Linked DNA regions of Tunturibacter gelidoferens. The protein of the gene in region 2 interacts with the protein of the main gene of each other region in a pairwise test. Links are inferred from orthologs where the notes say so. Each region holds a gene or a part of one and is shown on either strand. Other genes may lie near its edges.

Region 1 (11,914 bases), 2.9 Mb from region 2 along the record:
AGGTTTGGGTGTTTGTTTCCTGAGGGATTGATACAGATGTTGCGATTTTCTACGGCGGGAGAGAGCCACGGGGAGAGCCTGGTGGCGACGGTGAGTGGGATGCCCGCGGGTGTGGCCGTGGATCAGGAGTTTATTGATCGCGAGCTGTGGCGGAGGCAGAAGGGTTATGGGCGCGGTGGAAGGATGCGGATTGAGAAGGATACCGCGCATATTCTGAGTGGCGTGAGGCATGGGAAGACGATCGGGTCGCCGATTGCGATGGTGCTGGCGAATAACGATTGGAAGAACTGGGTCGACATACTGCCTGTAGAAGTTGGGAACGCCACAAAGCATAAGGCTGTCGCTTCGCCGCGGCCGGGGCATGCGGATCTGGCGGGGAGTTTGAAGTACGACTTTCCGGATGCGCGGTATGTGCTGGAGCGGGCGAGTGCTCGGGAGAGCGCGGCTCGGGTGGCGGCGGGGGCTATGGCGAAGATGTTGTTGCGGGCGCTGGGTGTGGAGGTGGCTAGCCATGTGATTCGCGTTGGGAAGGCGGAGCTTGGGCGGGCGGCGACTTGGGAGGAGATTGCGGCGCTGCAGTTGAAGGATGAGGTCTTGTTGAACTGCGTAGATGCTGAGGCCGAGGCTCGGATGAAGGCTGAGGTGGATGCGGTGCTGAGGACGGGGGATACGGTGGGTGGGGTGTTTGAGGTGGTGGTGCATGGTCTGCCTCCGGGTGTGGGAACGCATGCGAACTGGGATGAGCGGATGGATGGTCTGCTGGCGCAAGCGGTGATGAGTCTGCAGGCGGTGAAGGCGGTGGAACTGGGGCGGGGGGTGACGGCGGCGGAGTCGGTGGGGTCGGCGGTGCATGATGCGATTGGGTATGAGGGTGCTCCTGAGGAGGGGCGCGGGTTTACGAAGTTTTCGCGGGAGCAGAATAATGCTGGGGGGATTGAGGGCGGGATTTCGAATGGCGAGGATGTGGTGGTGCGGGGGTATTTGAAGCCGATTTCTACGTTGCGGAGGCCGCTGGGGTCGGTGAGTTTTGAGACGCGGGAGCCGGTAAAGGCTGCGTATGAGCGGAGCGATGTGTGTGTTGTGCCTGCGGCTGGTGTTGCGGCGGAGGCGATGGTCGCGCTGACGGTAGCGCGGCTGGTGGTGGAGAAGTTTGGCGGTGACTCGCTGCGTGAGATGCAGCGAAATTTCAATGGCTATTGTGAGCAGATTCGAGCGTATTGAGTGACGGGAAAAGTGAGCGAGAAGAAGACGAAGATTCATGAGGTAGTGAAGTGGCCGGATCCGGTGCTGGCGAAGCCGGGTGCGACGGTGACGGTGTTCGACGCGAAGCTGAAGAAGCTGACTGAGGAGATGTTCGAGAGCATGTATGCGGCGCAGGGGATTGGGCTGGCCGCGCCGCAGATTGCGATCTCGCAGCGGATAACGGTGATCGATGTGAGCTTCAGGAAGAATCCGGAGGAGAAGATTGTGCTGATCAATCCGGAGATTGTGGAGCGCGAGGGCAAGCAGGTGGAGGAGGAGGGGTGCCTGAGTTTGCCGGAGATTCGTGAGAAGGTTTCGCGCGCGGAGTGGGTGAAGGTGAAGGCGCAGGATGTGACGGGGAAGTGGTTTGAGATTGAGGGGACGGAGTTGCTGGCGCGAGCGATGCAGCATGAGATCGATCATCTGGAGGGGGTGCTGTTTATTGATCGGTTGAGTCGTTTGAAGCGGGATCTGGTGATTCGGAAGATAAAGAAGCTCATCAAAAACGGAGAATGGTGATGGTGTCCTGCCGGACGGGCCCGCTACGCGCGGCGCGCCCACTTCGTGGGGGGTATACCTTGTCTTGGTGGGATGAGCGGCTTGGGTCCTCGCGATGCTCGGGCCGACCAGCGGAAGGATCTACGCGGATGATGGTGCCTTGACCGGTATACGCGTCACGAAGTGACCGCCCTCCGCGCAGGAGGCCCGTCCGGCAGGACAGAGGATTATCAAAATGAAATTAGTTTTTTGTGGCACGCCGGAGTTTGCAGTACCTACGCTTCAAGCCGTGATTGCAGCAGGGCATGAGGTTGCGCTGGTGGTGACGCAGCCGGATCGTGCGGCGGGGCGCGGGCTGGAGGTGCATGTTCCTCCGGTGAAGCAAGCGGCCGTGACACACGGTTTGCCTGTGGTGCAGCCGGAGAAGATCAAGAACAATCTGGAGTTGCGCGCGCGTTTGGAGGAGATTGCGCCGGATGCGATTCTTGTTGTTGCGTATGGGCGGATCATTCCGCAGTGGATGCTGGAACTGCCGCGGTTTGGGAATATCAATCTGCATGGGTCGCTGCTGCCGAAGTATCGCGGGGCTGCTCCGATTCAGTGGGCGGTGGCTTGCGGCGAGGTGGTGACGGGTGTGACGACGATGCGGCTGGATGCGGGTCTTGATACGGGCGATATGCTGCTGGCGGCGGTGTGCCCGGTGGGGTTGGAGGAGACGGCGGTGGATGTGTATGGGTGTCTGGCTCCGCTGGGCGCGGAGCTGATGGTGGAGACACTGAGGCGGCTGGAGGCGGGGACAATCTGTCCGGAGGAGCAGAACCACTCGCTGGCTACGCTGGCTCCGATTCTGAAGCGGGAAGATGGGCTGGTGGATTTTTCCCGGTCGGCGAAACAGATTTATGACAGGTGGAGAGGGTTTCAGCCGTGGCCGGGAGCACATACGACGCTGCGGGGGAAGAAGCTGATCGTGTCGAAGATGGGGATTTGTAGTGGGCGCTCGGTTGCTGCGGGGGAGTTGCTGGCGGACGGAGAACAGATGCTGGTTGGTTGCGGTAGTGGGACGGTGGCGGAGTTGCTTGAGGTGCAGATGGAGGGGAAGAAGCGGATGAGTGCTGCTGAGTTTTTGCGTGGGTATCAGGTGAAGAGCGGCGAACGGTTGGGGCTATGAAGGACGAGTCGACGTCTGGAGGAGGAAAACGGAAGCGGGGTGCTGGTGCGGGAAAGCCTGGTGCGGTGAAGGCGGTTTCGGGTAAGGCGGTGGTGGCGCGGAAGAGGCCTGTGTCGGCTGGGCCTACGGCTTCGGTGGAGGCTGCGGTTGCGAAGATAACGCCGGCTCGGCTGGCTGCGTTTGAGATTTTGAAGCTGGTGGGGGAGAACAAGGGTCATAGCGACGAGTTGCTGCATTCGCCGCGGGTGGATGGCTTGTCGCCGGAGGATCGGAACCTGACGACTGCGCTGGTGATGGGGGTGCTGCGATGGCAGATTGCGCTGGATGCGCGGGTGAGGGGGTTGCTGCAGAGGCCGGAGCAGAGGCTGGCGGAGCCGGTGGCGATTGCGCTGCGGATGGGGGCGTTTCAGTTGCTGCATCTGGAGAGGATTCCGGCGCATGCGGCGTTGAGTGAGAGCGTGGAGTTGTGCAGGGCAGCGGGGGAGCCACATGCGACGGGGATGGTGAATGCGGTGCTTCGGAAGCTGGCGGGGACGCAGAAGCCGGGAGTGCGGATGCATGAATCGGTAGCGGCGTTTGCGGAGAGGCTGGGGCATCCGCGATGGCTGGTGGAGCGATGGGTGGCGGCTTATGGGCGCGAGGCGGCGTTGAAGATCTGTGAGGCGGATCAGCAGGAGCCGGCGGAGGGTGGGATGTTTGTGGAGCGCGGTGGGGATTGGCCGGTGATGGATGATGGGTCGCGGCTGGTGGGGGAGATTGCTGCGGCAGCTATGCCTGAGGCGAAGAGAGTTTGGGATTGCTGCGCTGCCCCTGGGGGGAAGACTTTGATTTTGGCGAAGCGGTTGGGTGGTGCGGAGATTGTGGCGAGTGATGTGAGTGTGAAGCGACTGGCTCAGGCGGAGGCGAGGCTGCGGCGGTATGCGTATGCGGAGCGAGTTAGGTTTTCCGTGGCCGATGCGTCGGATGCTAAGAGTGTTGCGGGGGAGTTTGATCTGATTTTGTGCGATGTGCCCTGCTCGGGGACGGGAACGATGGCGGGGAATCCGGAGATTCGGCATCGGCTGAAGGTGGAGGAGTTTGTGCGGCAAGCGGAGAGGCAGAGGACGATTTTGAAGGGGGCGTTGAAGCGGCTGGCTCGGGGTGGGCGGCTGGTCTATTCGACTTGCTCGCTGGAGGCGGAGGAGTGTGAGGGTGTGGTGGATGCGGTTGTTGGGGCGGGTGGGGTGGTGAGGGTGCCGGTGGATGGGGTGATGGCGGAGCTTGCGGAGCGTGGGGTTTTGAGTGGGGAGATGGGTTCGGCGGTGCGGGATGGGGCGCTTCGAACGCTGCCTGGTGTGCATGGGGGCGATGGGTTTTATGCGGTGATGTTGGAGCGGAAGTAGGCGGTTGAATAGGTAAGGCGGTTTGCGCGGTGCGCGAAGGCCCACATCTCAAAATCGAGATATGGGCACCCGGCACCCAGAGGAGTTGAGTTCAGCGGTGAGAGATGGGGCGCTTCGGACGCTGCCTGGAGTGCATGGGGACGATGGGTTTTATGCGGTGATGTTGGAGCGGGCTTAAGAAGACGGTTCGCACTGCGGCGCCAGTGCCCTATTGCGATGAGACCGCGAAAGGATGGGGCACCCCGGGAATCGCTTCAGCCTAAGGAGTACAGGCAACGTCGGACATAGCTGGGGAATAACCAAAAGCAAATACAGGGATCCTTCGACTGCGTGGCTCACAAAATGCCGTGAGCCACTTCGCTCAGGATGACATGGTTTTTGTGTGGGGTGGGAGAAACCAGCCGCGGCAACGACAACAACAACAAAGACAACAACAAAGACAACAACGACGACAACAACAACAACAACGACAACAACGACAACACAAAGGATTGCTGGGAAGAGGAATACATTCCCATCCATCGCGATGAGACTGCGATGGATGGGGCACCCGATGGCTTGGGGCTGGTTGGGATTTCAAGAATAGGGAACAGACAATTAATCGGTGAGGGTGATGTGGACTGGGTCGCCTTTGACGACGCGGTGGCCGGCGGGTGGGGTTTGCGCGATGACGGTGCCGATGGATGAGACGGTGTGGGCGATGGGTTCGGTGAAAGACGGTGTGGTGGCGCTGGGTGGGGATTGAGATGTGAGTGGGGCGGAGTCTGAGGTGGAGTTGAGGTTGAGGTCTTCGGCGCTGGCGATGTGGAGGCCGGCGGATGTGGCTCTTGCGGCGGCGGCGGTGAGGGTGAGGCCGGCGAGGGAGGGCATGACGAAGGCTTCGGCGGAGCTGGTGGATTCGGGGTCGCTGAGGAGGAGGCTGACGCGGGGACGGTCCACACCGATGGCGTTGGGGGTGGGGGTTTGGGCGATGATGACGCCGGGTTCGCCGGGGGCGGCGATGTGGGAGACGGCACCGAGTTCGAGGCCGAGACGGCGGATGTTGATGGTGGCGGTGCGCTCGGTCTGGCCGAGGAGGTCAGGGATGGCGACTTGTTGCGCGCCGAGACTTTCGGTGACGCGGACGGGCCACTCGCGGCGGACGGTGAGCCCCGGGGCGGGGGATTGTGCGAGGACACGGCCGGGTGGGGTGTTGGGAGAGTAAAAGCGGTTTTCGAGGCTGAGGACGAGGCCCAGGGAGCTGGTCTGCTTGCTGGCTTCGGAGAGGGTGAGCCTGGTGAGGTCGGGGACCTTGACCTCGTGGCCGTGGATGGCGAGGCGCATGGTGATAAAGGCGGAGACGAGCGCGACAGTGAGCATCGCGAGGGCGCCCAGAACGATGTTGAAGAAGCGATTGATGCTTCGGGTGACTTTTCTGGGGATTCGGAGCTTCATGCGTTTTCAGAGTATATCTTTGTCCTGCCGGACGGGCTCCCTGCGCGGGAGGCGGTCACTTCGTGACTTGTGTACCTTGTCTTGGTGGGATGAGCGGCTTGGGTCCTCGCGATGCTCGGGCCGACCAGCGGGAGGACCTTGGTTGATGACGGTGCCACGACCGGTATACGCGTCACGAAGTGACCGCCCCGCGCGTCGCGGGCCTTTCTCTCAGTATTTGAAGCGGTAGCGTAGTTCGGCGAAGATCTCTCGTGGGTCGTTGAAGTGGAAGCCGCCGAAGGTGAGGCTGTTGTCAAGCAGCACGCGGCGGTTGGCTACGTTGGTGGCGGTGATGGAGGCGGTTAGTTTTTCGGTGAAGGTTTTGCCGATAGAGAGGTCGAAGGTGGTGTGTTGGGGCAGGTAGGGGTTGGGGTAGCGTGGGTCGGCTGGCGGGCCGTCGGGGTTGAAGCCACCGTTGGTGAAGCCGGAGCCGTAGTAGACGTTGGTGGAGGCGGTGGTGCGCCAGGGGAGGGTGGCGTTGAAGCCTACGTTGAGAGTGTTGCGCTGGTCGTGGTCGACGGGGGTGTAGTTGGGGTTGACGTCGCACTCGGCTGAGGTGGGAGGAGAGCAGATGAGGCCGCCGGTGATGGCTCCACGCTGCTCGGCGATCTGGTTGGAGTAGGCGAGGTGGGCCTGTCCGAAGTTCCAGAGACGCGGGCTGCGGAGGGTGAGCTCCCAGGCGCGGACTAGAGCGCCGTCGACGGTGACCGGGAAGTAGATGCTGGAGTCGCCGATGTTGGAGTGGTCGAGGAAGTTGTTGATGCGGGTTTTGAAGGTGTCGGCGTCGAGGAGCCAGCCACGGTAGGGGATTTGGACGCCAAACTGATGCTCTTCGTCGCGCTCGCCATGGAGTGGGGCGAAGCTGGTGCCGGAGCTGAGGGCGAAGTTTTGCAGGTTGCAGGTTCCGTCAGCGATGGAGGCAGCAGTGCAGCCGAAGGTGAGCAGAGGCGGGGGTTGGTAGAAGCGGCCGTAGAAGCCGCGGAAGACCCAGTTGAGTTTGGGAATGCGGAGAGCTACGCCGAAGCGTGGGGCGGTGTAGTTCTCGGTGAACTCGGCTTGAAAGTGGGTTTGGCGCAGGCCGGCGATGAGGGTGAGCCAGGAGGTGGGTTTGTAGTTGTCGGAAATGAACTCTTCGATGACGCCGCCGGAGGCTGAATCTGGCGTGGAGAAGGCGGGGGTGTTGGTGCCGTCGTTGAAGATGGCGCCGAAGAGGTAGTTGTCGTGCTGGCCGAAGGAGTAGAAGCCGGCCTGGAGGGTGTTGCGGGCGATTTCGGTGGTGATGTTGGCTTGCGCTCCGGCGTAGGTGGAGCTGCGGTCGGAGGTGGTGGCTACGGAGATGTCGTTGGGATTGGATTCGTAGTCGGCGCGGTTGTAGTGGAAGAAGGGTGAGACTTGCAGGACTGTGGCGGGGTTGAAGGTGTGAAGCCAGGAGAAGGCTACGGTGCCGTCGAGTTCGTGCTGGCCGTCGCGGAGACCGCTGGACTGGAACTGCTGGTTGCCCGGGCTGTTGGGGTCGGGGTCATAGGGGATCTGGAAGTAGTCGGCGCGGAGTTGGGTGATGAGGCGGAGTTGATCTTTCGGCGTGCGGTTGTAGAGGAGGGATGCGAAGCCGCCGTAGCCGTTGGTGGCGTCGTGGATGACGACTCCGGTGGGTGGGGAGAGGCCGTAGTCGCTGCGGTTGCCGGTGAGGCTGGCGTAGTAGGCGAACTTTTCGGTGTGGTCGCCGAAGTTGAGCTGGTCGTTGGTTTGGAGGAAGCTGCCGGCGCTGAGGATGAGTTCGGCCTGTCGGTTGCGCTCGAAGCCGGTGCGGGGGACTACGTTGAAGACGCCGTAGGTGCGGTCGCCTACGTCGGAGGTATAACTGCCGCGTTGAATTTCGATGTAGTCGATGTCTTTGGGGTCGATCTGCGCGCCGAGGTTGCTGGCGATGTTGGTGTTGGGGATTTGGACGCCGTCGAGGAGCCATGAGACCTGGTGGCCGCCGCGCATGTGGAGCATGTCGTGGGTGATGTAGGCGCCGGGGACGTAGTCGGTGATCATGGCGAGGGAGTTGGTGCGGTCGGCGCCGGGGGTCTGGGTGATGTCGTCGCGGCTGATGAGGGTGGTGGGGGTGACGGTGTTGATGTTGGCGGTGTTGGCGTCGGTGGTGACTGAGGTGGTTTGCTCGACGGTGCCGAGGTGGAGCTCGATGTGGAGGATGGGTGCGGTGTCGGAGGCTAACGTAAGGGATTGTTTTGCTGTATCGAAGCCTGGTTGCGAGATGGTGATGGTGTAGTCGCCGAGGGGGAGGGATGGAATGGTGAAGGAGCCGTCCTGCGCGGTGGTGGTGGATTTGGTGAAGGCTGAGTTTGCTGCGTGGAGTTCGATGTATGCGTTGGCGATGGGGCGGTGTTGGGGGTCGTGGACGACTCCGTGGAGCTGGCTGAAGATGGTGGCTCGAGCGGTGATGGCGGCGAGAGATGAGAAAAGACAGAGTAGAGCGAGCTTGCGCATGGGGCTTCGGACTTCCCTCGTCAGAGAGGCTGACGGAGTTGGAGCTGCGGAACGGGACGGCAGGGCGATGGCTCCCGTTTTGTTGCGGGAGGTGTGTCGGCTGCTGGTCGGGTCGCTTAGAGGGAGTAGGAGGGAGGGCCGCGCTTTTGGCGGGAGCGATCGAAAGCTACGCGGGCGCGGGCTTCGGTCTGGGTGGTGACGGAGGGGTGGCTTACGATCTCTGCAAAGATGAGGGAGGCAGTGTGGGACGAGAGATCTCCGTGCTGGATCGGAGTGACGGCCGCTGGGTATGCGGGGCACTTTTGCGGGATCGTCGAGACGTTGATGCTCGAGCTGGAGGACTCTGTCTGCTGCGTGTTCATCGTGCAGTGATGCGCGCCGTTCCGTCTGCAACAGGCCGGAAGATTCGCAGCAGTGCTGGCGGTAAGAGCCAGCAGGGGCGAGATCAGCGGTGAGCTGAAGAGGAGAAGTAACGTGATGGCGATGAGGCGTCGCACGGCTTTCATTGTAGCGAACCTTTGTCAACGGATTGTCACGGATGGCTCAGACGACTAAGCGGATTTGCTGTTGGTGCGGAAGGCAACAGCAGATTCCCTTCGGGAATGACAACAAAAGGGCACGGCAGACTCTACGCCAACCGCTACTTTGCTCTAGGTTCAAAGATCGGCTGCTGCCGGAATCAGCGGATGGTTGATCCGGTGTGCACACGGCTTTCCGCCAAATCGAGCTCTCTCTGCAAGGTACGCAGGACTTCATCGTCGATCTGCTCCTCATCTCGCAGTCTGATCAGCGCTTCGCGTTCGGCCTGCAGTGCGGTCAGAATTGCATCGTTTCGTCGAGCCTGGTTGATAAGTCCCGTCGGAGTCCGATCGCGTTCCAACGGCATCGCATCCAGTCGCTTCTGGTAGCCGTCAATCAACTCCTGGAAGAGTGAAGACTGGTCGCGATTTTTCGAGCGGGTGCGGTGCAGATGGATGATGGCCTCGGTAGCCAGGACACGTCGCGCCTCTTGTTCCTCGCGGTCTGCGTGTCCCGACTCGGAGAGGCCCATGATTCGAATCAGCCAGGGCAGCGTCAGGCCCTGCACGACCAGCGTTGCTACGATCAGGCAGAACGCCAGATAGATGATCATGCTGCGCTGCGAGAAGGTTCTGCCGCCTGGAAGAGCGTACGGGAGCGAGATGGCCGCTGCGAGCGATAGCACACCGCGCATGCCACCCCACCCAATGACAAACATCTGTCGCGGCCGGGGTGGCTGTACGTCCAACTTCCGGACCCATCGCCGGAGCGCGTAGGCGACGTAGGTTTCTGCGAAGACCCACGCCATGCGCAGACAGATCATCAGCGCGGAGAAGCCGATTCCATATTCAAGGAGAACCGGGCGGCTCATGCCGACGATCTGCCCGATGACATAGGGAAGCTGGAGTCCGATGAGAACGAAGACGATGCCGTTGAGGATGAAGGTCAGTGCATCCCAGACAGCGGTCGCCTGCAGGCGGACCTGGGGCGACATGTACTCGGGACTTTTGCGGCTCATGTACATACTGCAGGCGATGACTGCCATTACACCGGAGACATGCATGCGGGCGCCTAAGAGGTAAGCCCCGTAGGGCACCAGGATGCTGATTACGATCTCGATTGGCCCATCGTCCACCCATTTTTCAAACCACGCGACGACAGCTCCGATGGCCAGCCCCACGGCTACTCCACCGCAGGTCAGGAAGACGAGTTGACCGAGTCCTTCGATGAGTGATGGCGTTCGGCCTGTGACCAGCAGAGTGAGGCCGAATTGCAGAGCGAGGAGGCCGGTGCCGTCGTTGACGAGGCTTTCGGCTTCCAGTATGTCGACGATTCGTTGTGGAAGGCCCACTCTTCGCGCGATCGATGTGGCTGCGATGGCGTCAGTGGCTGCGACTACCGCACCAAGTAGCACGGCGGACTTCCAGTCGAATCCAGGAAGGAGAGACCCCGCGACCATCGCGAGCCCTAGGATGGTGAACAGCACCAGGCCGACGGCAAGCATGGCTATGCTGACAAAGTTGCGCTGAAACTCTCTCCATGACAGGGTCCACGCGGCGGAGTAAAGCAGAGGAGGAAGGAAGACCAGAAAGACCAGGTCTGGATCGAGGCCGATGCGAGGCATGCCTGGCAGAAAACTCAAGAGAAGGCCGGCAATTACGAGCAGGATCGGATACGGTACTTTGAGTCGTCGGGCCAACCCGGCAAAGACCGCCACGAAGAATAGAAGAAGAAGGAAGACCGCTTGTACGGCCTGCACTCCGGCACCCGTCATCGGGCCAGCCTTCGGATGCGAGGTGCGGGCGATCTTCTAATCCAGAGGGGGAAGGACGAGGGCATGGGTCATTATCTCGCGCTTAAATGGGTAGAGAGTTGAAACGAAGGTGCGATAACGTCACTCACTCGGTTGACCTGATCGGAAGAAGATCGAAGAGTCGGATCAGCGGCGGTTGTCGGTGGCGGGCTCGGGGTGGATGAGGAGGCGGGAGACTTCGGGGCAGTCGAGTTTGAAGGCGTTCTCGAGAGCGGTGATGATCTCGTGGACCTTCGACATGGGGAGGTCGTCGGGGAGGGTGCAGTGGCAGTTGACCTGGATGCGATCGGCTCCGTTGTTGTGGGCGCGGGTGACGAAGACCTCGTGAATGTCGAGGATCTCGGGGAAGGCTTGAGCGGCGCGGCGGAGACGGACTTCGAGCTGGCGATCGCGCTCGAGGGAGGCGGGACGCTCGATGGTGGCGGGTTCGCTTTCGATGTGAGTGAGGATGGTGGAGATCTCGGGGATCTCGCGGCGGATGTCGGACTCGAGTTGGGTGACGAGGGCGTGTGCGGCGCTGAGGGACATGTTCTCGTAGACTTCGAGGTGCTGCTCGACGTGGAGCTCGTGGTTGTACTCCTGCACGGCTACGTCGTGGATTGCCAGATTTGAGCGGGCGGCTACTGCGCGGATGCGGTCGTGGAGGCTTTCGGCGATGGAGGCGGTGGGGATGGAGTGGACGACGACGTCGGCTCCGGGGAGATGGCGGCGGACGGCGGCGGTGGCGGCCATGGTGATCTGCTCGGAGCGCTGGAAGGTGAGGTTGCGTGGGAGGCCGAGGGTGAGGTCGGCGAAGTAGTTGGGGCCGGCGCGGCGGGTGCGGATGCGGTCGACGGAGAGGACGCCGTCGATGGCGGCGATGTCGCGGGCGATGTCGCGGGTCTGCGAGCGGGTTTCGATGGGGGTGGCGTCGGTGAGGGCGTCGATGGTGCGGCGGGCGAGGTTCCAGGTGACGTGCAGGATGATGCCGGAGACGATGATGGCGGCGATGGGGTCGGCTAGTTCGAGTTGGGGGATTTGGAAGCGCTCGCCTATGTAGCTGGCGGCGAGGCCGAGGAGGACGGCGATGGAAGACCAGATGTCGGTGCGGAAGTGGATGGCGTCGGCTTCGAGGGCTTCGCTCCTGGTTTCGGCGGCGATGCGGTGGAGCTTGCGGGAGCGGGTGTAGTCGACGGTGATGGAGAGCAGGAGGACGAGGAAGGGCCAGAGGGAAAAGTTGAGTGCGAGATGCTGGCGGTGGGCGATGCGGCGGATGGCTTCGGTGAGGATCCAAACGCAGGAGCCGAGCATGAGGACGGATTCGATGGCAGCGGAGAGGCTTTCGAT
Region 2 (16,672 bases):
CCGTAGTTGAGAGCGCCGAGGAAGGCGACCGAGCCGGTGAGGACGGCGTGGTCGATGGGGAGGCGGAGCATGAGCGCCGGGGCGCAGAGGATTATGAGGATGAGCGTGAGGGCCAGGCCAGCGGCGAGGATGAGGCCGTGGAGGAGCCAGCGGTTGGCTTCTTCAAAGCGACCTGCACCGTGGGACTGGGAGAGGTAGGTGTCGAGGCCGAGGAGAATTCCGGCAATGCCGAATGCGATGGTGTTGTAGAGGACCTGGCCGAGGGCGGCGGCGGAGATGGCGAGCGCGGGGTTGGCCATGTGTCCGACCATGATGGTGTCGACGATGCCCATGGACATCCAGCCGAGTTCGGCGAGGATGAGCGGGAGGGCGAGCGTGAGCACGGGCGGGATTTGCTGGCGAATGGACATTTCTTCTCTGGGTACCCCCCTCCCCCCTCTCGGAGTATTTTGGACGCAAGTTCAATCGAATCTGCAGGATAGAAGCCTATGGTGTCTGTAGAATATTGATTCTTAGAGACTTGTGCCTAAAATACTTGTTTTGCTATATTTAGCTCGAGATTTTGCCGGAAAAGACGAAACCCCGGAGTTGCGCCGGGGTCTTTTTGAAGTCTGCTACCAGTATAACTGGTGGAATGAAACTCATACGCCACGCGAATCTGCTTGTGTGGCGCGGCGATTGGTGAGTTTGGGGGTTGACAAGGGCAAAGAGCGGTACGGCCGTAGATTGTGATAAATAGGAGCAGCTCTGTCGCGAGGGGAGAATAGACAACGCAGCAGAGGGTGGGCTGAAAGGGACGAGCGGTGAGGGCAGGTTAGAGTTCATCGGGATCCTTCGCTCCGCTCAGGATGACGGCAACGGCTTGAGGACAGATTCCATGGCGGCAACGGCTTGAGGGCAGAATTGGTGTTTGCGTCATTCGACTCTGCTCAGGAGCGAATCGGCTTGTCTGTCGCGGGGATTGGTGAGTTTGGGGGTTGACAGCTTTCGGCTGGAGGTGGCCGGACCGTTTTGGAGGCCGCCGAATCAAACGTTTGTGGCCTTTCGATAGTTGTACAGGTCAGCTGCAAGATTGCTCACGAGATTGAGAGAACTGAATGCGCGCTTATGTCGTTGAACGTCCTGAAGCAGCTTTTTCGCAGGTGGAGCTTCCCCGCCCTGTCCCTTCGGCGGGGAAGGTACTGGTGCGCGTGCACGCGAGTGGCGTGAATCCGCTGGACACCAAAATCCGGGCCGGGAAGGCGGCGCATGCAAAGCAGCCGTTGCCTGCAGTGCTGGGTCTGGATATGGCCGGGGTGGTGGAGGAGGTTGGTTCGGGGGTGACGGCGTTTCGACCGGGTGATGAGGTTTATGGCATGGTGGGCGGCGTGGGTGGGCTGCAGGGGGCACTGGCGGAGTTCGTGGTGGCGAATGCCGACCTGATTGCAAGGAAGCCGAAGTCGCTTTCGATGCGCGAGGCCGCGGCTCTGCCGTTGATCACGATTACGGCGTGGGAGGGCATGGTTGATCGCGCGAAGGTGCATGGGGGACAGAAGGTGCTGGTGCATGCGGGTGCGGGTGGAGTGGGGCATGTTGCGGTGCAGCTTGCGAAGGCGTTTGGCGCGGAGGTGTTCGCTACGGTTTCGGCGGAGAAGCGACGAGTCGTGGAAGAGTTTGGTGCAACGGCTATCGACTACCGCGCGGTTTCGGCGGAGCAATATGTCGTGCAGTATGCCGATGGTGAGGGCTTCGATATTGTGTATGACACGGTGGGCGGTGCGACGATTGACGCATCGTTTGTTGCAGTGAAGAGGTATAGCGGCCATGTGGTGAGTTGCCTGGGATGGAGCACGCACTCCCTGGCTCCGCTTTCGTTTCGCGGAGCGACGTACTCGGGTGTGTTTACGCTGATGCCTCTGCTAACGGGAGTGGGGCAGGCGCATCATGGGGAGATTCTTCGCGAGGCGGCGGCGCTGGTTGATGACGGTAAGCTGAGGCCGATGATGAACGAACGACCCTTTGCCGGAACAGATCTTGATGCTGCCCATGCATTGGTGGAGTCCGGTGCTCTGGGTAAAGTGGTGGTCGATCTCTAACGTAATTGTGAATGTTCGAGTCGGAGTGTGGCGTTTGTTTTGGGAGTGGCGAGCGGGTCTGCAGGATTTACACGGCTGTAATCTGCGGCCGGGGAGGCTTGCTACACTTTCAAACATGCTTGATCAACCTTTGACTCATAGTTTTACGCCCGGAAAGAGCGAGGGCACGACGATCCTGAAGCTCGCTGGACCGCTGACCCTGTCTACGATCTTCGGATTTCAGAATGAGTTTCGCGGACAGACGCCGCAGGTGATGATTGTGGATCTGAGCGAGAGTCCGTATATGGATTCGGCCGGGCTGGGGCTACTGATGAACTACTACGTGTCGGCGGAGAGTCATGGGCGGAAGTTGCTGCTGGCGGGGGCGAATGAGCGGATTGAGTCGCTGCTGGAGATGACGAAGGTGCACAAAGTCTTGAAGACCTTCCCGACGGTGGATGCGGCGGAGGCAAGTCTCTAGGAGCCTGTCCGTCACACTGAAGGGCTGATATTGATCTTCGGCGAGGACGCGGATCTTTAGAAAAGACAACGGCAACGGCCACCGCAGATTCCTCCCCCTTCGACTTCGCTCAGGGTGCGGAATGACAAACAAAAGAACAGGCAACGGCCACGACAGAAGAACAGGCAACAGCCACGACAGAAGAACAACATCCAAAGAACAAACTTAACTGCAAAACAGGGCTGTTTTCCTTTTTGTGAAGAAGCCTCGCTGCGAAGTTTTCGCATCTTTACATCGAGAGATACCAAGGGGGTTCTGTGAGCGATCTTGTTCTTGATCCGAAGACGACGGCGCTGGTGCTGATCGATCTGGAGTATGGCATTGCGGCAATGGATCTGGCGCCGTATAGCTCGGCTGATGTGGTGAGCCGGTGCGCTGGGCTGGCGAAGACGTTTCGGAAGAAGGGCGCGGCGGTAATTTTCGTGAAGGTGCTGATTCCGGAGATGCTGCAGCTGCCGGTGGATACGCCGTTGATGCGAGGCACGCCGCCGCCCAATGCCACTGAGTTTGTTCCGGAGGCCGGGGTGCAGGCGGAGGATCTGATTGTGAAGAAGCGGTCGTGGGGCGCGTTTTATGGGACCGATCTCGAACTGCATTTGAGGCGGCGTGGGATCAAGACGATCGTGATTGGCGGGATCGCTACTAATTTTGGCGTGGAGTCTACCGCGCGGGCTGCGTTCGATCAGGGGTATGAGGTGGTGTTCGCCGAGGATGCGATGTCGAGCGTGAGCGCGGAGGCGCATGAGTTCCCGATAAAGAATGTGTTTCCGATGATGGGGCGGGTTCGGAGTGTGACGCAGATTGTGAAGGCGCTCGGGTAGGCGGGATGGCGCGCTCTATCCTGTTTCGTGAGTCCTGCCGGACGGGCTCCCTGCGCGGGAGGCGGTCACTTCGTGACGTGTGTACCGGTCTTGGTGGGTGATGTGCGTGGGTCCTCCCTTTGGTCGGAATGGGCTTACTGTGGGGTGATGATGCCTCCTACCGGCATACTGCTGGGGAGATGGGCTTTCTTTTCGCTGGGGCGCTTGAGGTGCATGGCTTCCGCGGTCATGTCGGTGTACTTGAGGCCGGCGCCGGTGTTGAAGAGGACGACCTTGTCGGTGGGATTGAGGTCGCCGGTGGCGAGGAGGGCGTCGTAGGCCGCGGTGGCGGCGGCTCCTTCGGGGGAGAGGAAGATTCCCTCGTGTTTGGCCCAGTCCAGAATGCTGCTTAAGATCTCTTCGTCTGAAAAAGCGAGGGCTTTGCCACCGGATTGGCGGACGATGTCGAGGATGATGGCGTCGCCGTAGGGCTTGGGAACGCGAAGGCCGGCGGCGAAGGTGGCCGCGTTCTCGAAGAACTCGCTGGCGGGCTTGTGTTCGTCAAAGGCTTTGGCGATGGGAGCGCAGCCGGAGGCCTGGAGGGCGTACATCTTTGGGCGCTTGCTTCCCTTCTCGACCCAGCCTAACTGCTCCATTTCGTCGAAGGCCTTCCACATGCCGATGAGGCCGACGCCGCCGCCGGTGGGATAGAAGACCGCGTCGGGGTAGGTCCAGCCCAGCTGCTCGACGAGTTCGTAGCCCATGGTTTTTTTGCCTTCTACGCGGAAGGGCTCCTTGAGGGTGGAGATGTCGAACCAGACCTGGTTGGCGGGAGTGTTGGCGTCGCGCTGGGCTTTGATGTTTTCGGCGACCATGCGGGCGCAGTCGGAGATGAGGCCATCGACCATGGTGACGTCGGCTCCGTAGACGATGCCTTCGAGGTAGTTGGCGAAGGGGACGTCCTGGGGCATGAAGATGTGGGCCTTGATGTCTGCTGCGGCGGCGTAGGCGGCGAGGGCTCCAGCGGCGTTGCCTGCGGAGGGGACGGCGAGATGCTGGAGGCCGTAGTGCTTCGCCATGGTGACGGCGAGCGAGAGGCCGCGGGCCTTGAAGGTGCCGGTGGGGTTTGCGCCTTCTTCCTTGATGTAGAGGCCGGGGTAGCGCTTGCTGTGGAGCATGGGGGTCCAGCCCTCCCCGAGGGTGACGGGGGTTACATCTGGCAAGACGCTGGAGTAGCGCCACATGCCGAGACTCGCTGGAGAGGCTGCGGCGCGGGCGGCGATGTCTTCGCGCTTTGCGGTGTGGCGGAGCTTATCCATGTCGTAGCGGACGTAGAGGGAGCCGGCGCAGAGGGGGCAGAGAGTTTGAGGAGTTTCGGCGGTGACGTGGTGACGACAACGAGAACATTCGAGCGAAGCAATAACGGCCATATATTAGATGCTAACGGATACCTTGGGCGAAAAGACGCATTCTCAACAGGTTAAAGACTGATGAGTGAGATTCGCCTTGATCGATGATTCTGGTCAGACCGCGTGAGGCTTTGCGATCAGACTCGTGACTAGGGTGTCGTGATCAGATCGTCAGTGGCGCTGGAGCCAACGGCGGGACGAGAAGTCCGTGACGATGCTGGCGACGAGAAGCGCGAAACTGATGGCGAAGGCGCTGATGACCCAGTTGAGTTCCATACGGCCTTTGAGCATGAACCGGTCGAGGAGAGCCAGGACGAGGACGAGGACAGCCGCCTCTGCGAAGAACGAAGAACAGCGCGGTGCGGCGATGGCGATCAGGTCGAGGAGCGGGGATGGTTTCTTGTGGGGCGGAGCTTCGCCTCCGGGTGGAACCAGCGCAATTCGATTGGTGGGCTGGGGATTAGAAGCTGGAATTTGCTGCGGTGAGATGCTCCCGAGGGAGGTTAGTACATTTTTGTGAAACATAAACAAGCCTTTGTGGTGCCTGCTTCCAGTGTCTCCCGGGTGGTGCGTGAATGTCACGTGAATTTCCGGTAAATGAAAGATAATGAATGGTTTATGGATTTTTATGCGTGACGAATGAGAGAATATGCACTGAAATCGAGGTTCAAATGCGATTAATCGCAGTGGATATGGACGGGACGCTGGTGGGGCCGGATGGGCGTGTCAGTGAGCGGAATCTGGCTGCGATGAAGGCGGCGGAGGCGGCTGGTGTGCGTGTGGTGGTGGCGACGGGGCGGCGGCACTCTTATGCGATGAAGGTGCTGCGCGGGCTGGGTCTGCGGGAAGAGGATGCGCTGATCAGCTCGAATGGGACGGTGACGCGGACGATTGGGGCGCAGCTGCTGGAGAGGACGTTGCTGCCGGTGGAAACGGCACGGTGGCTATGTGGACATGTGGAGGAGTTTCGCGATGCGCTGGTGGTTACCTTCGATAAGGTGGGCGACGATGGGGAGGATGTGCGGGGGGCACTGGTGGTGGAGCATCTGGCGGAGCTGAACGCGAGCATCGGCAGGTGGGTGGCGGCGAATGAGCCTTATATCGAATGTGTGGTGCCGATTGAAAAGGCGCTGGAGGGGCACGCGCCGATCCAGATGATGCTTTGCGGGACGGTGGAGCGGATGCGGCGGGCGGAGGCGCGGCTGCTGGAGCATCCGGGGGTGTCGGCTGTTGGGGTTACGCCGCTCGGGAAGGATGAAGTGGGGCGGTTGGAGGATATTGGGCGGATTAAGGGTGGAATTTCTCCCCAGGGGAGGGCTGTTGGCGCGGAGGCGGCGCTGCATCGGACGGAGTATCCGGAGCGGGATTTGAGTATCGTGGATATTTTGCCGGCGGGGTGCAGCAAGGGGTCGGCGCTGCTGCGACTGGCGGAGACGCATGGGGTGAAGGCGGAGGAGATTCTGGCGATTGGGGATAACTGGAATGACGTTTCGATGCTGGAGGTTGCGGGGCAGGCGGTGTTGATGGGAAACGCTCCGGAGGATTTGAAGGCGATGGCTGCAGAGAGAGGGTGGGTGATGGGGCGGCGGCATGATGAGGACGGTGTGGCGGAGGCGATTGAAGCGGTGTTGAACGGTCTGCCAGTGACACGATAGTGGGAGTTTAGATCGGGTCGGTGGAGGGTTGAGGGTGTTAGGCTTTGAAGGTGGCAATGTGTCTTAAAGCGTTTGTGTTCGGCGTAGCGTTGGCGGCGGTGTGCCCGCTGGCGCACGCGGCTGAGCATGTGACGCTGAAGAACGGGTTCGAGGTGGATTGCGTTCGGCGGGAGGCAGTTGGGGACCGGGTCCGTCTTTACTTTGTTGAGAGAGGTAAGCCCGCATCCGATTCGAACTATATGGACGTCGCTTCGGATGCAGTGGTTCGGGTGGAGATGATCGCGGATTTGCCGGAACCCGTGGCGGAGGTGAAGGCGCCGTCTGCGGTAACGTTGATGATCGCGCCGACGAAGGAAGAGATGCATGAGATGTTGGCGCATGCGGGAACAGCGCACAACATTGATGAGGATCTGCTGGCGAGTGTGGTGAGGGCAGAGAGTGGCGGACAGGTAAGGGCAGTTTCGCGGACGGGCGCGCAGGGTTTGATGCAGCTGATGCCAGGGACTGCGAGTGCGATGGGCGTGGAGGATGCGTTTCGTCCGGAGCAGAATATCTCGGGCGGTACGGCGTATCTGGATTTGATGCTGACGCGCTATCACGACAATGTGGCGTTGGCACTGGCGGCTTACAACGCCGGGCCGGGTGCGGTGGATAAGTATCACGGGGTGCCTCCGTATCGCGAGACGCGGGCGTATGTGGCCAGAGTGATTCGCGAGTTCAACCGGCGGAAGCAGATGGCAATGGTCGCTCAGGCACGGTAAGACAGCACAGGCTACAGACCAAGAGAGAGATTGATGACGAAGCGTAATGGAGTGGTGTGGGGAGTCGGCGCAGTCGCGCTGGTGGTGCTGGTGTGGTTGTTTCGGGCCAAGGTGCAGTTTGACTGGGCCAACTTCTGGCAACAGCTTCGGTATGTGAGCCTGGGACATATCGTTGCGGGTATTGTGCTGATTTACGTTACGTTTTATCTGCGGGCGGTGCGGTGGTCGGTGTTTCTGTCGCCGACGAAGAAGGTTGCGGCCACTTCCCTGGTGGGTTCGCAGTTTATTGGCTTTACGGCTGTGGCACTGTTTGGGCGGCTGGCTGATTTCACTCGGCCGTACCTGATATCGCGGCGGGAGAATCTGTCCTTGAGTTCCCAGGTGGCGGTTTGGACGATTGAGCGAATGTTTGATCTGGGCGCGGCTGCGCTTATCTTTTCTGGAGCGCTGGCGTTTACTCCTAAGGGGCTGCCGCATCATGAGGTGTTCGTGCGGGCAGGCGTGTTGAGCATGGCGGCGACGCTGGCGATTGCTATCTTTGCGGGTGTGGTGCGGGTTGCGGGTGGGACGGTGGCGTCATTCGCACGGGGGACGGTGGGGCTGGTTTCGAAGTCTGCTGGAGAGAGTATCGCTACGAAGATCGTCGGGTTTCGGGATGGGCTGAATGCGTTGTCTTCGGCGCGGGACTTTGGTGTGGTGACGCTGCTGTCGCTGACGATATGGATGATGATTGGGTTCGCTTATTTGGAGACGGCGCATGCGTTTGTGCATACGCCTGAGTTGGCAGGGGTGACGTTTTCGCGGACGATGCTGCTGATGGCGGCGAGTATTGGCGGGTCTTTGGTGCAGCTGCCGATCATTGGGTGGTTTACTCAGATTGCGATTACGGCTGCGGCGATGCATACGTTTTATGGTGCGCCGATAGAGGCTGCTACGGCTTGCGGAGCGTTACTGCTGGTGGTGACTTTTCTTTGCATCATTCCTACTGGGTTGATTTATTCGCGGGTGGAGCATGTGAGCTTGAAGAAGGTGGCGCAGGAGAGCGAGGCGGCTGGGGCTGCGGTGGTGGAGGGGTAGAAGGCGATGTCCTGCCGGACGGGCGCCCTACGCGGGCGGCGGTCACTTCGTGACTTGTGTACCTTTTTGCGGTGAGTGAAGGGCGCTGGGCCTCCCGTTGGTCGGCGATCGTGATTCCGACCAACGGGAGGATCTTTGCTGACGACTTGCCGAGACAGGTATACCCGTCACGAAGTGACCGCCGCCCGCGCAGGGCGCCCGTCTGGCAGGACACGCGCTGCTAGAATCGATTTATTCCGATGAAGTGCCCCTACTGTGGTTTTGCCCAGGACCGAGTTGTCGATTCACGCGAGAGTAAAGACGCCGATTCGATACGCCGGCGACGGGAGTGCGAAGGCTGTAACAAGCGATTTACGACGTATGAGCGGATCGACGAGATCCCCTACATGGTGGTGAAAAAAGATGGACGGCGGGAGAAGTTCGACCGGCAGAAGGTGCTGAGCGGGCTGCTGCATGCTTGCGAAAAGAGGCCGGTCGCCGCTGTGAATCTGGAACGGATCGTAGATGAGACCGAGGCGTATGTGGTCGATTCTCCGGAGCGAGAGCGGACGACCAATGAGGTTGGCGAGTTGATTATGTCGCGGCTGAAGGAGATCGATACGGTTGCGTATATTCGGTTCGCGAGTGTGTATCGGGACTTCAAGGATGTTCGCGAGTTCAAGGAAGAGTTGGAAGAGCTTCTGAATGGAAAAGACCTAAAGAAAAGGCGGTAGGGAATGACGGCAACGAAGAAGACGCACAGGATTACTTTGATTGCGGGAGATGGGATTGGCCCGGAGGTCTCTGGCGCGGTGGTGAAGATTCTTGAGGCCGCGGGTGCGGCGACGGGTGTGGCGTTTGACTGGCACCCATATGACGCGGGGGCGAATGCGTTCGAGAAGACGGGTGAGTACATTCCGAAGGTGTTGTATGACTCGATCGAGAAGAATCGCGTGGCGCTGAAGGGGCCGGTGACTACGCCGGTTGGTGGAGGGTTCGCTTCGATCAATGTGACGCTGCGGAAGAAGTTTGAGCTGTTTGCGAACTTTCGGCCGGTGAAGAATCTGCCGGGTTTGAAGACGAAGTATCCGGGGCTGGATCTCGTGATTGTGCGCGAGAATATGGAGGATCTGTACGCCGGGCTGGAGCATGAGGTGGTGCCGGGGGTGGTGCAGGCGCTGAAGATTATTACGGAGAAGGGTTCGACACGGATTGCGAAGTTTGCGTTTGACTATGCGCGGAAGCATGGGCGGAAGAAGATTCATGCGATCCATAAAGCGAACATCATGAAGCTGTCCGATGGCCTGTTTCTTCGGTGCTGTCAGACGGTCGGGAAGGATTTTCCGGAGATCGCGTACCACGAGCACATTGTTGATAACACATGTATGCAGTTGGTGATGAATCCTTATCAGTACGACATTTTGCTGACTGAGAATTTGTATGGGGATATTCTGAGCGACCTTTGCAGTGCGTTTGTGGGTGGGCTTGGGTTGGTGCCAGGGGCGAACCTGGGGACGGAGTGCGCGATCTTTGAGGCGGTGCATGGGTCGGCTCCGGATATCGCGGGGAAAGATATGGCGAACCCGACGGCGTTGCTGCAGAGCGCGGTGTTGATGCTGCATCACATCGATGAGCCGTCGACTGCGGAGCGTGTGCAGGCTGGGCTGGAGCAGGTCTATCGCGAGGGTAAGACGCTAACGAAAGATGTTGGCGGCACGAGCGGGACGAAGGCGTTTGCGGATGCAGTGGTGGAGGCGATGGAAGCTCCAGTGGCGGCGGCTTAAGTCTGGGTGTTTGATGCAACTCTGAGGTTCTCAACAAAGGATCGGTTGTGTGAGGTGGTATGAGGCGGATTTGTGGTTGGTTGATGGCCGCCGCGATTGCAGCGGCAGGGTTGAGCGGATGTAAGCCGAGTGACGCAGTGAAGCATAGCGGGGATGGAAACACGGCGACGGTGCCGACCACTCCTCCGGCTTCGACTGTTCAGTTCGACAAGGCGACGCTGGGAATGGTGACGGGGACGATCCGTTTTGCTGGGAAGGCTCCGGAGCCTGTGAAGATCGATATGTCGATGGATCCGGTTTGCTCGATGACTGCGGGAGACAACTTTGCGGAGCAGTATGCGGTGAAGGGTGGCAAGCTCGGGAATGTGTACGTGTATATCAAGAGCGGGCCTCCGGCTGCGATGCTGGCGGGTGGGCCGACGCCTGCTCCGGTGGTGCTGGACCAGGTGGGATGCAAGTATGTGCCGCATGTGATCGCAGTGGTGCGGGGCGGGTCGGTGGAGTTCAGGAACTCAGACTCGACGATGCACAACATTCATACGATGCCGACGGTGGTGGGAAGTCAGCCGATCGATATCTCGCAGGGGCCGAAGGGCGCGCCGCAGGTGAAGCAGTTCAATCAGCCGGAGGTGATGATTCCGGTGCGATGCAATAACCATCCCTGGATGAACGCGTTTATCAATGTGTCGGCGACGCCGTTTTTTGCGGTGACGGATGCCGATGGACATTTTGGGATCACTGGATTGCCGGCGGGGACGTATACTTTGGCGGCGGTGCACGAGAAGCTCGGCGAGCAGACGATGACGGTGACGGTTGAGCCGAAGGGAACGACGAAGGCGGACTTCAGTTTCAGCGTGAAGTAGAAGTTGATCGCGAAAAAAATCAAAGGACAGCTACGGAGGCGGGATGATTGCAGGATTGGCGGTGTTGGCGGCACAGCATTCGGCGCAGTTTACGGTTGATTTGGCCTTCGTGGTACATGCGCTGCCGCTTTGGTTTCTGGTGTTTGCTCTGTTTCTGCCACGGCTGGCGATGGTCGTGGCTTGGTTTCAGGGGTTGCTGGGGCCGTTTCACTTCGATCTGACACCACCACACTTCCAGGGCTTGGTTCCTCTGCTTTTCTGGCTACTGCTGCCAAGGGCGCTGGTGCTGTATCTGATCTATCAGGATCAGGGGATTCACTTCTGGTTTCTGCTCCATCTGCTGGTGGCCTTGTTGGTGTGGGCGGGCGGTGGGCACCGGATGACGCGCTCGCGGCGGCGGGATAATTAGAGAACGTCCTGCCGGACGGGCCTCCTGCGCGGAGGGCGGTCACTTCGTGACTTGTATACCCTTTTTGCTGGGTCTTCTGCCTGGCCCTACCGTTGGTCGGCATGTGATGAGTGACGGTGTTCGGCCGGCGCGTTATTCTTAGTGGATGGAACGACGCAGGGTTGGCATTCTTGGCGCGACCGGAATGGTCGGGCAGCGATTCATTCAACTTTTGAGCAATCATCCGTGGTTCGAGATTGCGTGGCTGGCGGCGAGCGATCGCAGCTCTGGGAAGACGTACGCCGATGCTTGCAGGTGGAAGCTGGATACTCCACTGCCAAAGCGAATCGCGGCGATGACGTTGCAGCCAAATGTTCCTGAGGGCTCGGCGATTGAGCTGCCAAAGATTATCTTTGCCGCGCTGGATGCGGATATTGCGCGGGAGCTGGAGCCGCAGTTTGCGGCAGCGGGATGCGCGGTGATTTCGAACTCCAGCGCGTTTCGGATGACGGCGGATGTGCCGTTGGTGGTGCCTGAGGTGAATGCGGATCATCTTGCGCTGCTGGAGACGCAGAGTTGGCGGAACGAGCATGGCGGGCGCGGCGGGTATATCGTCACGAATCCTAACTGCAGCGCGATTGGGCTGGTGCTGGCGCTGAAGCCGCTTGAAGAGAAGTTTGGCATTGAGAGCTTGTTCGTTTCGACGATGCAGGCGGTAAGCGGCGCGGGCTATCCGGGGGTGGCATCGCTCGACATTCTGGGGAACGTTGTGCCGTTCATCAAGAATGAAGAGGAGAAGCTGCAGGAAGAGGTCGGCAAGCTGCTGGGGGAGCGCAAGGGCTCGAAGATCGAGTTGCTGGATGCGAAGGTGAGTGCGCATTGCAACCGGGTTGCGGTGGAGGATGGACATACGGAGTGCGTGAGCATCAAGCTGAAGAAGAAGGCTACGCGCGAGGAGATTCTGGCGGCGTGGAAAGAGTTTTTGCCGCTGGAGGGACAACATCTGCCGACCGCTCCTGATCAGCCGGTGGAGTATGCCGAGGGAGTGGACCGGCCGCAGCCTCGGCTGGACAGGATGCGCGGGCATGGGATGGCGGCGACGGTGGGACGTTTGCGCGAGTGCACTTTGTTGGATTGGAAGTTTGTGGTGTTGTCGCACAATACGATTCGCGGAGCCGCAGGCGCAGCGGTGTTGAACGCGGAGGTGCTGGCGTTGTTGGGCAAACTGGATAAGTTGGGCGTTCCATTGGAGAGGTTTTCGGCCAGGGCCGTGGCGGTGACGGCTTGAGTGTAGCGCGAGAGAAGCTGGTCGTGATGAAGTTTGGCGGCACGTCAGTGGAAGATGCGCCGGCCATGAAGCGGACTGCGGCGATCGTTCGCGGACGACGGGAGAAGGGGCTGGAGGCTGTCGTTGTGGTATCGGCGATGGCGAAGGTGACGGATCTGTTGTTGTCTGCTGCGTCTGCGGCTGGACGCGGTGACAAGGCTGGGTCGCTGGCGATTGGCGCTCGGTTGAGGCACCGGCACATCGATACGTCGACCGCGTTGCTTGAGGGGGAGCGGTGCGTCCGAGTTCAGCAGGTGTTGCACCAGGAGTTCGATGCGCTGGACGATCTGCTGCGTGGGATCGCGGCGGTGGGAGAGCTGACTCCGCGTACGAATGATCTGGTTGTGAGCTTTGGCGAGAGGTTGTCGAGCAGGATGATGGCGGAAGCGCTGGATCAGCACGGGCTGCAGGGCGCACATGTGGATGCTCGAAGCTGCATCATTACCGATGCAAGCTACGGCAAGGCGGTGCCGCAGGATGCTGCGATTGAAGCGAAGCTGGCGGAGATTGTGTTGCCGCTGGTTGCAGTTGGAAAGACGCCGGTGATGGGCGGATTTATCGGATCGACGGCGGAGGGTGTGACCACTACGCTGGGGCGTGGGGGGAGTGACTTCACCGCTGCGCTGGTGGGTGGCGGGATGCATGCAGGCGCGATTGAGATCTGGACAGACGTCAACGGCATTATGACGACCGACCCGCGGATCTGCCCGGACGCGCTGCGGGTGAAGACGATCAGCTTTGAGGAGGCGGCCGAGTTGGCTTACTTCGGCGCGAAGGTTCTGCATCCGGCGACGATTCTGCCTGCCGTGCAGAAGAGCATTCCGGTGTGGGTGCTGAACTCGCGCAATGCGGAGAATGAAGGCACGAAGATTACAGCGATGGCGGCGAAGTGCGCGAGTCCGTTCAAAAGCATCGCGGCAAAGAAGCGGTTGACGATTATTGATGTCGTCGCGAGCCGGATGTTGATGTCGCATGGATATCTAAAAGCTGTGTTTGATGTCTTCGACAAGTGGAAGTGCGCAATTGATATGGTCTCGACGAGTGAGGTGAGTATCTCGCTGACGGTGGACAGCAATCAGCAACTGCCGGAGATCTGCGCGGAGCTGGCGAAGATTGCGGACGTGAAGATGGAAGGGCATAAAGCACTCGTTTGCCTGGTTGGAGAGGATATTCGTGGGCACAATGGCATTGCGGGGCAAGTGTTTTCGGCGATCAGCCATGTGAATGTGCGGATGATCTCGCAGGGAGCGAGCGAGATCAATATGAGTTTCATGATCGATGAAGAGGATGTAGAGGAGGCGGTGCGCAGTTTGCACAACCACTTCTTTGCGAACCCGGATGAGACGGTGTTCGATGTTGCGAACAGGGTTCAGCTAGAGAGCAAGACTTAGGAAGGCATATATGCGGGTTCTGGTTTTGGGAATGGGGAAGACCGGCAAGCTGGTGGCATCGGTTGCCGCGGAACGGGGCCATAGCGTGAATGTGCTGGATGCGAAGGAGAATGCGGGAGCCTCGGCGCTGACACCACCGTTTGTTTCGGGGTTCGATGTGGTGATTGATTTCACTACGCCAGAGGCGGCGGTTCAGAATATGCGGGCTTGCCTGGCGACGGGCGCAAAGATGGTGATTGGGACGACGGGATGGTATGACAAGCTGACGGATATGAAGTCGTTGGCGGAGCGGAAACAGGCGGGATTGTTGTATGGAACGAACTTTTCCATCGGTGTGCAGGTGATGCTGCGCCTCGCAAAGACGATGGGGGAAGATCTGAAGAAGGCGGGGTATGCGTTTTCGATCGCGGAGACGCATCATGCGAGCAAGCTGGATTCGCCCTCTGGCACCGCGATAAGTTTGTCTAAGGTTGTGGAGGCTGCGACTGGTGCGACTGCGGTGCCGGTTGAGTCGAAGCGTGACGGCGATGTGATGGGACTGCATTCGCTGATTGCTGCGAGCGACGCAGACCGTCTGGTGCTGACGCATGAGGCGTTTTCGCGACGGGGATTTGCCGAGGGCGCGGTGCGAGCAGCGGAGTGGTTGTCGTCGCGGTCCGGATGCTACGACTTCCAGAGTGTTTTTAACGAGATTTAGTTGGTGTTGCGAGGAGATGTTATGAGTGTTGCGGAGATGGTTTCAAAGTCGCCAGTGATGAAGTTCGCGGATCTCACGTTTGAAGAGAAGCTGGATCGGCTGGCAGAGGTCGCGGTGAAGGTCGGGCTGGGCTTGCGCGCTGGACAGGAGCTGATCATGTCCGCTCCGATGGAGGCGTTGCCGTTGGTGCGGCGGATCACCGAACACGCGTATAAAGCAGGGGCGCTGCTGGTGACGACATTCTATGCGGATGATCCGAGTGTGCTGGCGCGGTTCGAGTATGGCGCGGATGCGAGTTTTGATCATGCACCGAAGTGGCTGCAGGATGGGATTGCAGAGGGTTTCCGGAGTGGAGCGGCTCGGTTGGCGATTGCGGGAACTAACCCGGCGCTGCTGGCGAAGCAGGATCCGGCAAAGGTGGCGCGGGCCAATGTTGCGGCGTCGAAGGCGGGTAAGCCGGCGATGGAGTTGATTACGCGGCACGAGATCAACTGGACGATCGTTGCGTGTGCGACGCCGGAGTGGGCGAAGCTGGTGTTTCCGGGCGAGCCGGTGGAGGTCGCAGTTGCGAAGCTTTGGGAGGCGATCTTTGTGGCCTCACGCGTGGCGGTGGATGATCCGGTGCTTGAGTGGCAGGAGCATGGTGCGCGGCTGAAGAAGCGTATGGAGATGCTGAATGCGAAGCGGTTTTCGGCGTTGCACTTCAAATCGCAAGATGGGACGACGAATTTGACCGTTGGGTTGGCGGATGATCATCTTTGGGCCGGTGGTGGGACGACTGCGGGGAATGGGATTTATTGTCAGCCGAATATTCCTACCGAGGAGTGCTTTACGACTCCGCACAAGGACCGCGTGGATGGGACGGTCAGGGCGTCCAAGCCACTGTCGCACCAGGGGACATTGATTGAAAATATTGCGGTGCGATTTGAAGACGGCAGGATTGTCGAGGCCACGGCGACGGCTGGTGAGGATGTGTTGAATCGTCTGATCAGTACGGACGATGGGGCGCGACGATTGGGTGAGGTGGCGCTGGTGCCGCACTCGTCGCCGATTGCGCAGAGTGGTGTGCTGTTCTGGAATACGCTGTTCGATGAGAATGCGGCGAGCCATATTGCGCTGGGACAGGCTTATTCGACGTGCTTGATCGGCGGCGAAAAGATGGATGCGGAGCAACTGGCGGCGTTGGGCGCGAATGCCAGTTTGATCCATGTCGACTGGATGATTGGGTCGGGTGAGATGGATGTGGATGGTGTGGCCGCCGATGGAACAGCCGAGCCGTTGGTGCGCAAGGGTGAGTGGGTTTAGCCGGGTTGAGCCTATGTGGGCTCTATGGCTAACCGGGCTTCTCAGTGTCCACTTGAACCGGTCAGCGGATTCGGCTTCCGAAAAACTCGGCTAGCGAGGGGATGTAGAAGGGGAAGGGCATGTAGTCGTGCCATCCGACGAGCAGGGAGAAGACAACGTGGATCAGAGGCGCCATGAGAAACGCTATAGGGACGTACTGGCAAATCTCGATGCGGGACATTCGCAAAGCAAGCGGCGCTAGGGTGAGTGTGACCAGGGCTGGGAGGCCGTAGTAGATCTGCCACGGGAGTGTGTGGAACCAGAGATGGGAATATCTCGCGAAGACCATTCCTGCTACCACTACGATTGTCGCAAGGGTTAGAAGTGCCCTCGAGTTGGGCTTGTCTTTCGTTTACGAGTGACAAACAAGAGGACGGCAATAAACAGAAGAGACGCGGCTGCCATGAAGATGAGGAACCGGCTATGTCTGGCATCTAGACTCCGAGTTTCGATTTACGAGCTTTCGCAGGTGCGGTCAGCGTTGGTCGTGCAGGACTACGAGACAGATCGCGGAGAAGTTCCACCCGGTTTTTCGGATCGATTCAGGAAATTTTCCTCGCATTCGCAGGAAATTCGCTGTAGATTGATGTTCAACCGCACTGCGGTTCGTCCAAACATCCAAG

Evidence for each region.
Region 1: the proteins of asd (region 2) and def interact in binary tests that used the Escherichia coli proteins (3 or more experiments, as listed by UniProt). The link is inferred for Tunturibacter gelidoferens from one-to-one orthologs.

What each region holds. Positions count from the first base shown.
Region 1 is NZ_CP132938.1:2,445,883-2,457,796, forward strand. The notes cover bases 1-2,991. They hold def (peptide deformylase), read left to right. Parts: upstream 1-1,221; coding sequence 1,222-1,761; downstream 1,762-2,991. Other genes in these bases: aroC (chorismate synthase), read left to right, coding at 37-1,221; fmt (methionyl-tRNA formyltransferase), read left to right, coding at 1,976-2,908; RBB81_RS10935 (transcription antitermination factor NusB), read left to right, coding at 2,905-2,991. In the rest of the region: more of RBB81_RS10935, read left to right, coding at 2,992-4,290; RBB81_RS10940 (hypothetical protein), read left to right, coding at 4,657-4,977; RBB81_RS10945 (PASTA domain-containing protein), read right to left, coding at 4,888-5,724; RBB81_RS10950 (TonB-dependent receptor), read right to left, coding at 5,935-8,256; RBB81_RS10955 (hypothetical protein), read right to left, coding at 8,373-8,762; RBB81_RS10960 (Na+/H+ antiporter), read right to left, coding at 8,936-10,549; RBB81_RS10965 (cation diffusion facilitator family transporter), read right to left, coding at 10,715-11,914. UniProt on the Escherichia coli protein: Removes the formyl group from the N-terminal Met of newly synthesized proteins. Requires at least a dipeptide for an efficient rate of reaction. N-terminal L-methionine is a prerequisite for activity but the enzyme has broad specificity at other positions.
Region 2 is NZ_CP132938.1:5,320,620-5,337,291, forward strand. Bases 10,724-13,517 are described here. They hold asd (aspartate-semialdehyde dehydrogenase), read left to right. Parts: upstream 10,724-11,456; coding sequence 11,457-12,578; downstream 12,579-13,517. Other genes in these bases: RBB81_RS22855 (beta-sandwich domain-containing protein), read left to right, coding at 10,724-10,902; RBB81_RS22860 (hypothetical protein), read left to right, coding at 10,946-11,311; lysC (lysine-sensitive aspartokinase 3), read left to right, coding at 12,605-13,517. Also shown: RBB81_RS22800 (MATE family efflux transporter), read right to left, coding at 1-410; RBB81_RS22805 (zinc-dependent alcohol dehydrogenase family protein), read left to right, coding at 1,098-2,075; RBB81_RS22810 (STAS domain-containing protein), read left to right, coding at 2,191-2,535; RBB81_RS22815 (hydrolase), read left to right, coding at 2,832-3,395; RBB81_RS22820 (threonine synthase), read right to left, coding at 3,530-4,804; RBB81_RS22825 (hypothetical protein), read right to left, coding at 4,955-5,308; RBB81_RS22830 (HAD family hydrolase), read left to right, coding at 5,455-6,438; RBB81_RS22835 (lytic transglycosylase domain-containing protein), read left to right, coding at 6,495-7,199; RBB81_RS22840 (lysylphosphatidylglycerol synthase transmembrane domain-containing protein), read left to right, coding at 7,233-8,276; transcriptional regulator NrdR, read left to right, coding at 8,516-8,989; RBB81_RS22850 (isocitrate/isopropylmalate dehydrogenase family protein), read left to right, coding at 8,993-10,039; more of RBB81_RS22855, read left to right, coding at 10,099-10,723; more of lysC, read left to right, coding at 13,518-14,008; dapB (4-hydroxy-tetrahydrodipicolinate reductase), read left to right, coding at 14,019-14,705; RBB81_RS22880 (aminopeptidase), read left to right, coding at 14,727-16,010; RBB81_RS22885 (hypothetical protein), read right to left, coding at 16,072-16,338.